Regions from separate parts of the Amycolatopsis sp. NPDC098790 genome, predicted to be linked through region 3. Evidence: riboswitches for the same ligand, from Rfam matches in the RefSeq annotation. Region 3 holds a riboswitch; each other region holds the start of a gene.
The links. Region 3 has a riboswitch for S-adenosylmethionine ahead of ACIQWX_RS11545 (methionine ABC transporter ATP-binding protein). Riboswitches for the same ligand answer to the same signal wherever they lie in the genome.
Positions count from the first base shown of each region.

Region 1 (3,996 bases), on a different contig from region 3:
TCACCCTGGCCGGGCCGACGCTGCTTTCGGCGTACAGGTGGAACTCGGCGGTGTCGCGGATCACGGCCGCGTAGCTGGGTGGGGTCTCCCAGGTGAATATGGTGTCGAATCCGAGCGCGTCCGTGAAGTACGACCGCGCTGCCTGCACATCTCGGCACGGCAGCACGGGAATCGCCACCCGCATGACCATTCCGTCACCTTACCCGACTTTGGCTCAAGATCGCTGATCTTGGATAGGGTGCTGGTTGTTGAGCTGCGGTTTCGTCGTGTGAACGGCGAAAATCTGCGCACTAAGCGGCCGGTTCTAGGCTGTCTTTGTGGCGTATGTGCGCACGGTGAAGACGGCGTCGGGGGCCAGGGCGGTGCAGATCGTGCACTCCTCGCGTCGCGGGTCGCGGGACATCGAGCACATCGGCTCGGCGCATGACGATGCGGCGTTGGAGGCGCTCAAGGCGGTGGCGAGGCAGCGTCTGGCTGTGGGGCAGCCCGAGCTCGACTTCGGCCCGGACTTCGCGGCGTTGCAGGCCGGCAGTGGTGCTGGTGGTGGGCCGCTTGCGATCACGTCGTCGCGGACGGGGTACCTGTGGGACGCGCTCGGCCACGCCTACCAGCTGTTGGGTTCGAGGAGGCCGCTGGTGGTGACGAGGTGTTCCTATTACTGGTACTGGCACGGATCGTCGAGCCGATCAGCAAGCTGGACAGTCTGCGGGTGGTCGAGGAGGCAGGTTTCGACCCGCCGGCGTACGCGACCCTCAAGCGGCGTCTGCCCGCGTTCGCGGTTCCGTGAGCCCGGGTTCTCCAAAGGACGCCGCCTGGAGCCGCAGATCACGATCGAGCTGCTCACCGACGCAAGCGGGTTTCCGTTGATGGTCAACGCGTTCGAGGGCAACCGGGGCGAGACCACTACGATGCTGCCGACCATCCGTGCGTTCATGGATGCCCACCAGCTGGCTGATGTCACGGTCGTGGCCGACGCTGGCATGATCTCTGCGGAACAGGTCGCCAAGGCCGAGCAGGCCGTCGCCGGCAAGACCGCGGTCAAACGCAACCGGTTCATCCAGCTCACCGGCGCCACCAAGAGCGTCAACCGGACCCTGGAAGCCAAGGCACGCGCCCTTGCCGGCCTCAAAGGCTACGTCACCAACCTCCCGGACCTCACCGCCGAGTTCGTGATCGACGCCTACCACCGACTGTTCCACATCGAGAAGTCGTTTCGAATGTCTAAACACGACCTACGTGCGCGGCCGATCTACCACCACAAGCCGCTACCGCACCATCAACATCCAGGCCGGCGAGCACACCCTCACCGCAGTCGACCCGCTACCCGACGACCTCCGCGATGCCCTCACCCGCATCCACGACCGCGGTGCGCACTAATTTGAGCCAAGTCAGGTCCGTCTCCGGAGCGCGGCGACCGCTTGGCTCGCCGCTGTAGGCGGGCCAAGCGCGGTCGGTAGCCGGGCAGAAGTCGCGTGGCCGCCGACGTCCTACACGATCGCCCCAGCGCCCCAGCGCCCCAGCGCCCCAGCGCCCCAGCGCCCAGCGCCCCAGCGCCGGTCGAGCCCGTTGCCGGTGACCGGACTCGGGGCGAGCCGCACGGCCCGCCCCGAGCGTCGTCGGACGTCAGTAGCCGAGCGCCTCGTTCACCGCGGCGGCTGACGGCGGCACGATCGCCTTGGGGCCGAGGTGGTTCTCGACCGCGTCGAGGGTCTTGAGGCCGTCGCCGGTGATCAGGAGGACCGTCTCGGCGTCCGGGTCGAGCTTGCCCGTCTCGACGAGCTTCTTCGCCGTGGCCACGGTGACCCCGCCGGCCGTCTCGGTGAAGATGCCCTCGGTGCGGGCCAGCAGGCGGATGCCTTCGACGACCTCTTCGTCGGTGACGTCCTCGATCGCGCCGCCGGTGCGGTTGACGATGTCGAGCACGTACGGGCCGTCGGCCGGGTTGCCGATCGCCAGCGACTTGGCGATCGTGTCCGGCTTCACCGGCTGGACCACGTCCTGGCCGGCGCGGAACGCGGCCGACACCGGCGAGCAGCCGGTCGCCTGCGCGCCGAACACCTTGTACGGGCTGGCGTCCACGAGCCCGAGCTGTCCCAGCTCGCGGAAACCCTTGTCCACCTTCGTCAACTGGGAACCGGAGGCGATCGGCACGACGATCTGCGGCGGGATGCGCCAGCCGAGCTGCTCGGCGACCTCGAAGGCCAGCGTCTTCGAGCCCTCCGAGTAGTACGGCCGGACGTTCACGTTCACGAACGCCCACTTCGGGTGCTCACCGGCCAGCTCGGTGGCGAGGCGGTTGACGTCGTCGTAGTTGCCGTCGACGGCGATCAGGTCGCCGTCGTACACCGCGGTGGTGAGGATCTTGGCGCGCTCGAGGGTCTTCGGGATCAGCACGACCGACCGCCAGCCGGCGCGGGCCGCGGCGGCGGCCGTCGCGTTGGCCAGGTTGCCGGTCGACGGACACGCGAGCACCTCGAAGCCGAACTCGCGGGCCGCGGCCAGCGCGACGGCGACGACGCGGTCCTTGAACGAGTGCGTCGGGTTGCCGGTGTCGTCCTTGACCCACACGCGCTTGAGGCCGAGTTCTTTGGCCAGGCGGTCGGCGCGGATCAGCCGGGTCGCGCCGGGCTCGGTGTTCGGGATCTCTTCGACGTTGGACGGAACCGGGAGGAGCTTCTTGTAGCGCCAGATGTTCTTGGGGCCGGCCTCGATGTCTTCGCGGCGGACGCGGCCGAAGTCGTAGGCGACCTCGAGCGGCGAGAAGTCTTCGGCGGAGACGAACTCGGGGGCGAGCGGCTGCCGGTGGCCCTCTTCCTTCGACACCAGTTCGACGGCCGGTCCGAGGTCCGGGGTCTTGGTGGTGGAGGTCGTGCCGAGGGTTGCGGTCATCGCGAGGTTCCTTTCCTCATCTGCCCCGCCGAAGCGGGCCGGAATTGGCACCGTGGTCGTCAGCTACCCCGCGATCGCGGGATGACGGGCTGTACGCCGGTTGCCGGGGCTTCGTCGGGCCGTTCCCTCTGCCCCTCTGGATGAGCGGTATTCGGTTGTCGGGGCGCGCGAGTCAGCGCGCCGCCTCGTGGACACCGTACGACATGGCGGTCACGCCGTGCCACGGTGGCCGTCCGACATCACCGGAGCGGGCGCACGACACCGCAAGTGAGAGGATCCTCGGGTGACCGCGCAAGCCACCGCCCCCGCCCCGCTGCAGCTGGTGCTGGGCGAGGAAGAACTGCTGATCGAACGGGCCGTCCGCGAGACCCTCGCCGCGGCGCGCGCGATCGACGCCACGGCCGAGCTGACCCGGGTCCGGGTGTCGGATCTCACAGCCCCCGAGCTGGCCGAACTCGTCAGCCCGTCGCTGTTCAGCGAGGGTCGCGTGATCGTCCTGGAGTCGGCGCAGGACATCTCGCAGGAGCTGGCCGACGCCGTGGCGTCGTACCTGAAGGACCCCGCGGACGGCGTCGTGCTGGTCGTCGTGCACAACGGCGGTGGCCGCAGCAAGGCGGGCAAGTCGCTCCCCGCGGCGCTGAAGAAGGCCGGCGCCGAGGTCACGGAGTGCCCGAAACTGACCAAGCCGGCCGAGCGCGAGCAGTTCGTGCGGCACGAGATCCGCCGGGCGGGCGGCAAGATCGACCCGGCCGGGGTGGCCGCGCTGATCGACGCGGTGGGCTCCGACCTGCGTGAACTCTCCTCGGCGGCGAGCCAGCTGGTGGCCGACACGGGCGGCACGGTCGACGCCGACGCGGTCCGCCAGTACCACCGTGGCCGCGCCGACGTGACGGGCTTCGCGGTGGCGGAGAAGGCGGTGAGCGGCGACCGGTCGGCGGCGCTGGAGTCGCTGCGCTGGGCGATGCAGCTGGGCGTCCCGCACGTCCTGGTGGCCGACGCCCTGGCCGACGCGGTCCGCACGATCGCCCGCGTCTCGGGCGCGGGCCGCGGCAACCCGAACCAGATGGCCGGTGAACTGGGCATGCCGCCGTGGAAGATCCGCAAGGC
Region 1 is NZ_JBIWAI010000003.1:214,220-218,215, forward strand. It holds gene ACIQWX_RS26445 (VOC family protein) at 1-190, opposite strand, end outside; partial or broken gene ACIQWX_RS26450 (transposase) at 519-1,377, shown strand; gene thrC (threonine synthase) at 1,624-2,889, opposite strand; SAM riboswitch class I at 2,903-3,036, opposite strand; gene holA (DNA polymerase III subunit delta) at 3,173-3,996, shown strand, end outside.
Region 1: linked by a shared signal. The riboswitch ahead of thrC (threonine synthase) and the one ahead of ACIQWX_RS11545 (methionine ABC transporter ATP-binding protein) in region 3 are both predicted to bind S-adenosylmethionine.

Region 2 (3,996 bases), on a different contig from region 3:
CTGGGCCTGGGAATCGTACTGTCCACAGTGGCCGTCGTGGTGAGCATCGCGGTCACCGGCGCGGCCCTGCACTTCCTGCTCGGCCTCGACTGGCGGATCGCCCTGCTGTGGGGCGCGGTGCTCGCCTCGACCGACGCGGCGGCGGTGTTCTCGGTGCTGCGCACGGCGGGGATCGGCAAGCGCCTGGTCGGCGCACTGGAGCTGGAGTCCGGCATCAACGACGCGCCGGCGTACATCGCGGTCGTCGTGCTGGCCGAAGGCACCACTGTGGACTGGACGCTGCCGCTGCTGGTCGTCTACGAACTGGGCGCCGGCCTGGCGATCGGGCTGGCGTTCGGTTGGCTGGGCGGGATCGCGCTGCGCCGGGCCGCGCTGCCGGCGACCGGCCTGTACCCGCTCGCGACGGTCGCGGTCTGCGTGGTGGCGTACTCGTCCGGGCAGCTGGCGCACGCGTCCGGGCTGCTCGCGACGTACGTCGCCGCGCTGGTGCTGGGCAATTCGCGGCTGCCGCACCGGTCGGACACGCTGTCGTTCGCCGAGGGGCTCGGCTGGCTGGCGCAGATCGGGCTGTTCGTGCTGCTCGGGCTGTTCGCGTCGCCGAGCCGGCTGTTCGAAACGGTGGTGCCGGGCCTGGTCGCCGGCGCCGTGGTGCTGCTGCTGGCCCGGCCGATCTCGGTGGTGCTGTCGGTGCTGCCGTTCCGCCTGCCGTGGCGAGAGCAGGCGTTCCTGTCGTGGGCCGGCCTGCGCGGCGCGGTCCCGATCGTGCTGGCGATGATCCCGCTGTCGCAGGGGCTGCCGGGCGCGCAACGGCTCGTCGACGCGGTGTTCGTGCTGGTCATCGTGCTGACGCTGGTCCAGGGCGCGACGCTCGGGCCGCTCGGCCGCAAGCTCGGGCTGGCGAAGAAGTCCGAGGCGCACGAGGTCGAGGTCGACTCGGCGCCGCTGGACGAGCTGGGCGCCGAGCTGCTGCAGGTCCGCATCCAGCCGGGCTCGAAGCTGCACGGCGTGTACTTGTCGGAGCTGCGGCTGCCGACGGGCGCGACGGTGAGCCTGGTCGTCCGCGAGGGCGCGGGTTTCACGCCGCAGAAGACGAGCCGGCTGCAGGAGCACGACCAGCTGCTGGTGGTGACGACGGCCGCGGTCCGCGACGCGGTCGAGCGCCGGTTGCGAGCGGTGGACCGGGCGGGCCGGCTGGCCCGCTGGCGGGGCGAGTCGGGCCGGTAACCCCGTTCGTGGCCGGGCAGGCGCGCATCGGCCGACCGATTCGTTCGCCGGCGCGCGAGCTGTCCGCGACTGCCGCGAGTTGCCTGGCCGAGCCCGCTAACTTCCCGCCGGGCGTACGACCCGCCGACTCCTGCGCACCGCCTTGGGCTGCGCGTTGTCCGATGCTTGTCCGCTTGCCGCACCCACCTGGTGATCTTTTCCCGCGAGGGTGATCTTCCGCGTCCGCAATCTTCCCCATGATCCCCCTTTTGGCCTACTCTGCGCCCCTATCGGGTTAGTTCGAATGGGTGAGCGTCAGGCCAAAGGGGTACGCACAGTGACAATGCTTCGCAGGACCGCGCTCGCCCTGGGAATGGCCGCGGTCCTCGGCCTGCTCGGCGCGCCGGCCTCGACCGCCGACGTGGCTCCGTTCCCGGTGCTCGCCCTGCCGTTCGAGGCCGGCCAGCAGGTCTACTCGGCCGGCATCCACTCCGACGACGGCGGCACCGGCGTCAAGAACGCCATCGACTTCAGCCCGGCCGACCGGACCGTCCGCGCGCCGCTGGCGGGGACCGTTCACCTGCAGCACTGCCCCGGCGGCGACTGGGTCACCGTCGACCACGCCGGCGGCTGGCGGACCGGCTACTACCACCTGGAGGGCATCGCGGTCACCGACGGTGAGCACGTCGAAGCCGGGACCGTCCTCGGGTCGACCGGCAACGCGCTCCCGTGCGGCGGCAGCAGCACCGGCGCCCACGTGCACTTCACCCTCTGGACCGTGAGCGGGGCCGCCGAACCCGTCGACGGCAAGACCATCGGCGGCTGGCGCTTCACCGCGGGAGCCGAGCAGTACGCGGGCACGGCTACGCACCTCGCGGACAACGCCGTGACGCAGCTCCCGGGGCGGTTTCGCGCGAAGCTCTGAGACCTCACGGTGTGTGAGCGGCGTCTCAGAATGTGAGGCGGGGGTTGGCCGCCGGGCGCGTTCTCGGTTACCTTCGGGCTCAGGTCATGAGTGCCAGCGCGAAGCCCCGGCTTGCTGGCCGGCAACCCTCCTACCGCGGTGGGGTGCCCCGGGTGAAGACCGGGCCGGTCGCGCCGTGCGACGGGCAAGCGCGGGCCCCTCGCCGGGGTCCCCCGGACCGCCGAGGAGGCACCGATGACTCTCGCCATCGACCGCACCAGCACCACCACCGCTCTGGCCGACGCCGGCACGCTCGCCCCGGCCGCCCGCGCCGCCGCCGGAACCGCGCCCGTCGCCCTCGCCGCCGAACCGGCCGCCCCTATCGCGGAAACCCTTGTCAAGCAAGCCATCCCGACCGTCGCCGGCGCCGCCCTGCGCGTCCCGCTCGTCACCGGCGAGACCATCGGCTACGCCAACCTCGACCACGCCGCGAGCGCCCCCTGTCTCGACGCCGTCCGCGCCAAGGTCGACGAGTTCCTGCCCTGGTACGCCAGCGTCCACCGCGGCGCCGGCTTCGCGTCGCAGGTCTCCACCAAGCTCTACGAGCGCACCCGCGACGTCCTCCGCCGCTTCGTCGGCGCGCGCCGCACCGACACCGTCGTCTTCACCCGCAACACCACCGACTCCTTCAACCTGCTCGCCCGCAGCCTGCCCCGGCACACCACGGTGATCGTCTTCGACACCGAGCACCACGCCGCGCTGCTGCCGTGGCAGGGCCCGAACGTCCGGCGGATCCCGACCCCGCGCACCCGGCTCGCGGCAGTGTCCGCTGTGGACGAAGCGCTCGCGGATTCCCCGCAGGGGCCGCGATTGGTCGTCGTCACCGGAGCGTCCAACGTGACCGGTGAGCTGCTCCCGGTCGCCGAAATCGCCGCTGTGGCGCGGAAGCACGGCGCCCGCATCGCGCTCGACGCCGCCCAGCTCGCCCCGCACCGCCGGATCTCGATCAAGGAACTGGACGTCGACTACGTCGCGCTGTCCGGCCACAAGCTCTACGCGCCCTTCGGTGCCGGTGCGCTGATCGGCCGCGCCGACTGGCTGCGCGCCGCCCGGCCGTACCTCGCCGGCGGTGGCGCGACCAAGCTCGTCACCGAGGACGCCGTCGTCTGGAACACCGGGCCCGAGCGCCACGAAGCCGGCTCGCCCAACACCGTCGGCGTGTACGCGCTCGGCGTCGCGTGCGAGACCCTCGCCGAGAACTGGGCCGCGGTCGAAGACCACGAGCAGGCCCTGCTCACCCGGCTGCGCAAGGGACTCGAAGGCATCCCGGGCTGCGCCGAGCTGCGGCTGTTCGACGCGCCGGTCGACCGGGTCGGCACGGTCAGCTTCGTCGTCGACGGCTTCGACCCGGGCTGGGTCGCCGCGGTGCTGTCGGCCGAGTACGGCATCGGCGTCCGCGACGGCGCCTTCTGCGCCCACGTCGCGGCCAAGCGCCTCATCGGCGTCACCGGCGGCGACGGGCAGCAGGCGATCCGCGTCAGCCTCGGCCTGGGCAGCACGGAGGAGCACGTCGACCGCGTGGTCCGGGCACTGCGCCAGATCGTCGCGCGCGGCGCCCGCTGGGAGTACGCGAAGGTGGACGGCCGCTGGGCTCCGGTCGGCGACCCGCGGGAGCTGCCGCCGTTCTGCTGAGCACTAGCCTGGTGCGATGGGGAGAGGGCAGCGTTTCTGGTTCCCGCTGGCACTGCTCGGGCTGGCGCAGATCGGCATGGCGGCGGTGCAGCTGCTCGCCCGGCGGAGTCCGGCCGAGGGCCAGTTCGTCAACATCGTCTCGCTCCCGATGAGCCAGGAGAACCTGCACGCGACCGCCGACATCGGCCGCGGGCAGT
Region 2 is NZ_JBIWAI010000003.1:676,422-680,417, forward strand. It holds gene ACIQWX_RS28355 (potassium/proton antiporter) at 1-1,224, shown strand, start outside; gene ACIQWX_RS28360 (M23 family metallopeptidase) at 1,547-2,128, shown strand; SAM riboswitch class IV at 2,211-2,325, shown strand; gene ACIQWX_RS28365 (aminotransferase class V-fold PLP-dependent enzyme) at 2,363-3,799, shown strand; gene ACIQWX_RS28370 (hypothetical protein) at 3,816-3,996, shown strand, end outside.
Region 2: linked by a shared signal. The riboswitch ahead of ACIQWX_RS28365 (aminotransferase class V-fold PLP-dependent enzyme) and the one ahead of ACIQWX_RS11545 (methionine ABC transporter ATP-binding protein) in region 3 are both predicted to bind S-adenosylmethionine.

Region 3 (3,996 bases):
ATTTCGAGGACACCGCGTATGGCCAGCTCGACTTCTCCGACGACCCGAACATCACGCAGCAGGACATCCTCGCCGCGCTCGGCCCGGACGCCGACGCGATGATGGCCGAGATCGACGTCGACGTCGACGAGCTGATCCGCCTCATCAACGCGGAGACGACGTACCTGCCGCCGATCGTCATCCCGGACGGCCTCGACGAGGACCGCACCGCTTCCCCCGAAGCGCGTCGCGCGGCTCTGGACGAGGGCCTCCGCCAGACCACCAAGGTCTGGAAGCGCCGCTTCCTCAAGGGCGCCGTCCTCAGCGTCATGATCAGCGTCGCCGGCGGCGGCGCGGCCGCGCTGGCGATGAACAAGAGCATCACCGTCGACGTCGACGGCCAGCAGACCACCGTGCACTCGTTCGGCGACACCGTCGGCGAGGTGCTGGAGGACGCGGGCCTGTCCGTGGGCGCGCACGACTCGCTCTCCCCGTCCCCGCAGGCGGAGGTCGGCGACGGCGGCGTCATCAAGCTCGAGCGCGGCCGCCAGCTGAAGATGATCGTCGACGGCGCGGAGCACACCTCCTGGGTCCGCGCGACCCACCTCGGCGACGCGCTGTCCCAGCTCGGCATGACCGCGATGGACAAGCCCGGCACGTGGATGTCGATGCCGAAGGACGGCGAGCTGCCCCTCCAGGGCGCGACCGTCGAGATCAAGACGATGAAGAACATCACCCTATACGACGGCGGAAACGCGCCGAAGCAGGTGAAGACGACCGCGGTCACGACGCAGGAGTTCCTGGGCGAGTACAAGCTCACCCTGGGCCCGGAGGACCAGGCCGAGGGCGGCCTGGACGTCAAGCTGACCGACGGCGCCGAGGTGCACATCAGCCGCACCGGCGTCTCGACGGTCGTTCAGAAGGAAGCCATCGACCCGCCCGAGCAGCGCGTCGACGACCCGGACCTCGCCAAGGGCAAGACCTCGGTCGAGGACCCCGGCACGCCGGGTGAGAAGGAAGTGACCTACAAGGTCACGCAGAAGAACGGCAAAGAGGTCGGCCGGGAGAGCATCTCCGAGAAGGTCATCACCCAGCCGAAGCCGAAGATCGTCCACGTCGGCACCAAGCAGGCCCCGACGCCGGCGATCGGCGACGGGTCGGCGTGGGACCGCATCGCGCAGTGCGAGTCGGGCGGCAACTGGGCCATCAACACGGGCAACGGCTACTACGGCGGCCTCCAGTTCGACAAGCGCACGTGGGACGCCTACGGCGGCGACCAGTACGCGAACCTGCCGAACCAGGCGTCGCGTGAGCAGCAGATCGCGGTGGCGGAGAAGGTCCGCGACGCTCGCGGCGGCTACAGCGCCTGGCCGGTCTGCGGCAAGAAGGCCTGAGTTTCGCTTCGGAACGGCCCCCGTCCTTCGTGGACGGGGGCCGTTTCGCGTGCGCGAGGGACCTCATCGGTAAGCTCTGCCGGTGGTTGAACTGCTGGGACCTGCCGAGATCCGCGGGCTGGCGGCCGAGCTCGACGTGCGGCCGACCAAGAAGCTCGGGCAGAACTTCGTGCACGATCCCAACACCGTCCGGCGGATCGTCGAGCTGGCGAACGTCACCGAAGGCGACGTCGTCCTCGAGGTCGGGCCCGGGCTCGGTTCGCTCACCCTCGGGCTGCTGGCCACCGGTGCGCACGTCGTCGCCGTCGAGATCGATCCCAAGCTCGCCGAACGGCTGCCCAAGACCGTCGCCGAACGCGGCCCCGAAGCCGCGGACCGGCTGACCGTCGTCGGGGCCGATGCCCTGCGCGTCACGCGCGAGCAGCTCGGCGAGCCGACCGCGCTCGTCGCCAACCTGCCCTACAACGTCGCCGTCCCCGTCGTGCTGCACCTGCTCGCCGAGGTGCCCTCCCTGCGCACCGGCCTCGTGATGGTCCAGACCGAGGTCGCCGACCGGATGGCCGCCGGCCCCGGCAGCCGGATCTACGGCGTCCCCAGCGTCAAGCTCGCGTGGTACGGCCCGGCGCGCAAGGTCGCCCCCGTGCCGCGGTCGGTGTTCTGGCCGGTGCCCAACGTCGATTCGGCGCTCGTCGCCTTCGAACGCGGTGACGCTCCGGCGTCGGACGACCGCGATCGGCTCTTCGGCCTCGTCGACGCCGCCTTCTCACAGCGCAGGAAGACCCTCCGCGCCGCGCTCGCCGGCTGGGCGGGCTCCGCCGAGCGGGCCGGGGAACTGCTCACGGCCGCCGGGATCGACCCGAAGACCCGCGGCGAGCAGCTGGACGTGCACGACTTCGCCCGGATCGCCGCCGTCCGTTAGCAGGTCCACAGTGGAAGTCAACGCCGCCGGGTGAAAATACGCCTCTTGCCGCGTGATCTCGCGATTCGGACACCGCCACTCGTGTGATCTGGGCCAACGGGCTTGCGTTCGCTCCTCGGGATCGGTTTTACTCAGTACGTCCATCCCGAGCGACTGAGAGACCTGGCTCGCCGAAGTCGCAGCAACCACCCTCCGCAGGGCAGGTGCTACCGCCAGGACCGATGGAGGCCGTTTCCGATGAAGAGGGTAGCCCGCCCCCTGCTCCTGACCAGGCGTCGCGTTGTCGACGAAGGCCGCCGCTCCGTGACCGCATGTCGACGCTCCCACTGAGCTTGTCGTAGCCGGTCCACCTCTTCTTCACGCACCGTCCAGTTAGGACGGACTCTGCTTGCGGCCGGGCGCCTCCGAGTGAGCGCGCCCCGTTTTCTGGAGCCTTCGTGATCACCGTCGAAAACCTGTCCAAAACCTTTGCCACCAACGGAAATTCGGTCGTCGCCCTGCGGGACGTGAGTGTCGACGTCCAGGCCGGCTCGCTCTTCGGCGTGGTCGGCCCCGCCGGTTCGGGCAAGTCCGTCCTGGCCCGCTGCATCGCGCTGCAGGAGCGGCCCGACCGCGGCGTCGTCCGCCTCGACGGCCTGAACACCGGCACCCTCGACGGCCGCCGCCTCCGGGAAATCCGCCGTCAGCTGGGCGTCGTCTCGACGAAGCCGGAGCTGATCGCCGAGCGCACGATCGCCGGCAACATCGCCTCCCCGCTCGAGCAGCTCGGCATCGACGGCCCGCAGCGCCGCAGCCGCGTCGGCTCGCTGCTCGACCTCGTCGGCCTGACGCAGCGCGCGACGCAGCGTCCCGGCGAGCTGTCGGAGGGTCAGCTCCGCCGCGTCGCGGTCGCGAAGGCCCTCGCGGCGGCGCCGGCCGTGCTCCTGGCCGACGACCCGACGGCCGGCGTCGACCCGGAGGAGGCCGGCTCGGTCCTCACCGTCCTCGACCGCGCCCGCGCCGAGCTGGGCACGACCGTCGTGATCACTACGCCGGACGCCGGCGTGGTCCGCCGGGTCTGCGACGACGTCGCGGTGCTCGAAGACGGCACGGTCATCGAGCGCGGCACGGTGCTCGACCTGATCTCGAACCCGGCGAGCCGCACCGCGCAGGCGCTGCTGCCGGCCATCGAGACCACCCGCGCGCAGTCGTCGCGCTACGACCGCTCGGTCGACGTCGTGCTGGTCGGCTTCGCGTCGGTCGGCGCGCTGCTGCCCGAGGCCGCGGGCCGCTTCGACGTCGAGTTCGCCACCATCGGCGGCGGCCTGACCCGCATCGGCGACACCCCGGTCGGCCGCTTCCGCCTGGGCGTCCGCGGCGAGCGCGCCGACGCGGCGCTGGCGTGGGTCGCCGAGCGCGGCGGCCACGTGACGCACACCGCGCGCGGCCCGCAGGGCGTCGCGGCCGCCTGATCCAAGCGCCCCAATGTGGCCTTGGTTGCGTCTGACGCACCCAAGGGGCCCTTCGGTGCGTCAGACGCACCGAAGGCCACATTGGGGCGTTTTCGCGGGCACGTAGGCTGGTCGGGTGCTCGCCGTAGTTCCGCCTCCAGTCACCGTCCGGGTCCCGGCCAAGGTCAACCTGCACCTGGCGGTCGGCGACCTGCGCGAAGACGGTTACCACGAGCTGGTGACCGTGTTCCAGGCCCTGTCGCTGACCGACGAG
Region 3 is NZ_JBIWAI010000001.1:2,293,507-2,297,502, forward strand. It holds gene ACIQWX_RS11535 (transglycosylase family protein) at 1-1,373, shown strand, start outside; gene rsmA (16S rRNA (adenine(1518)-N(6)/adenine(1519)-N(6))-dimethyltransferase RsmA) at 1,456-2,292, shown strand; SAM riboswitch class I at 2,430-2,520, shown strand; gene ACIQWX_RS11545 (methionine ABC transporter ATP-binding protein) at 2,730-3,743, shown strand; gene ACIQWX_RS11550 (4-(cytidine 5'-diphospho)-2-C-methyl-D-erythritol kinase) at 3,859-3,996, shown strand, end outside.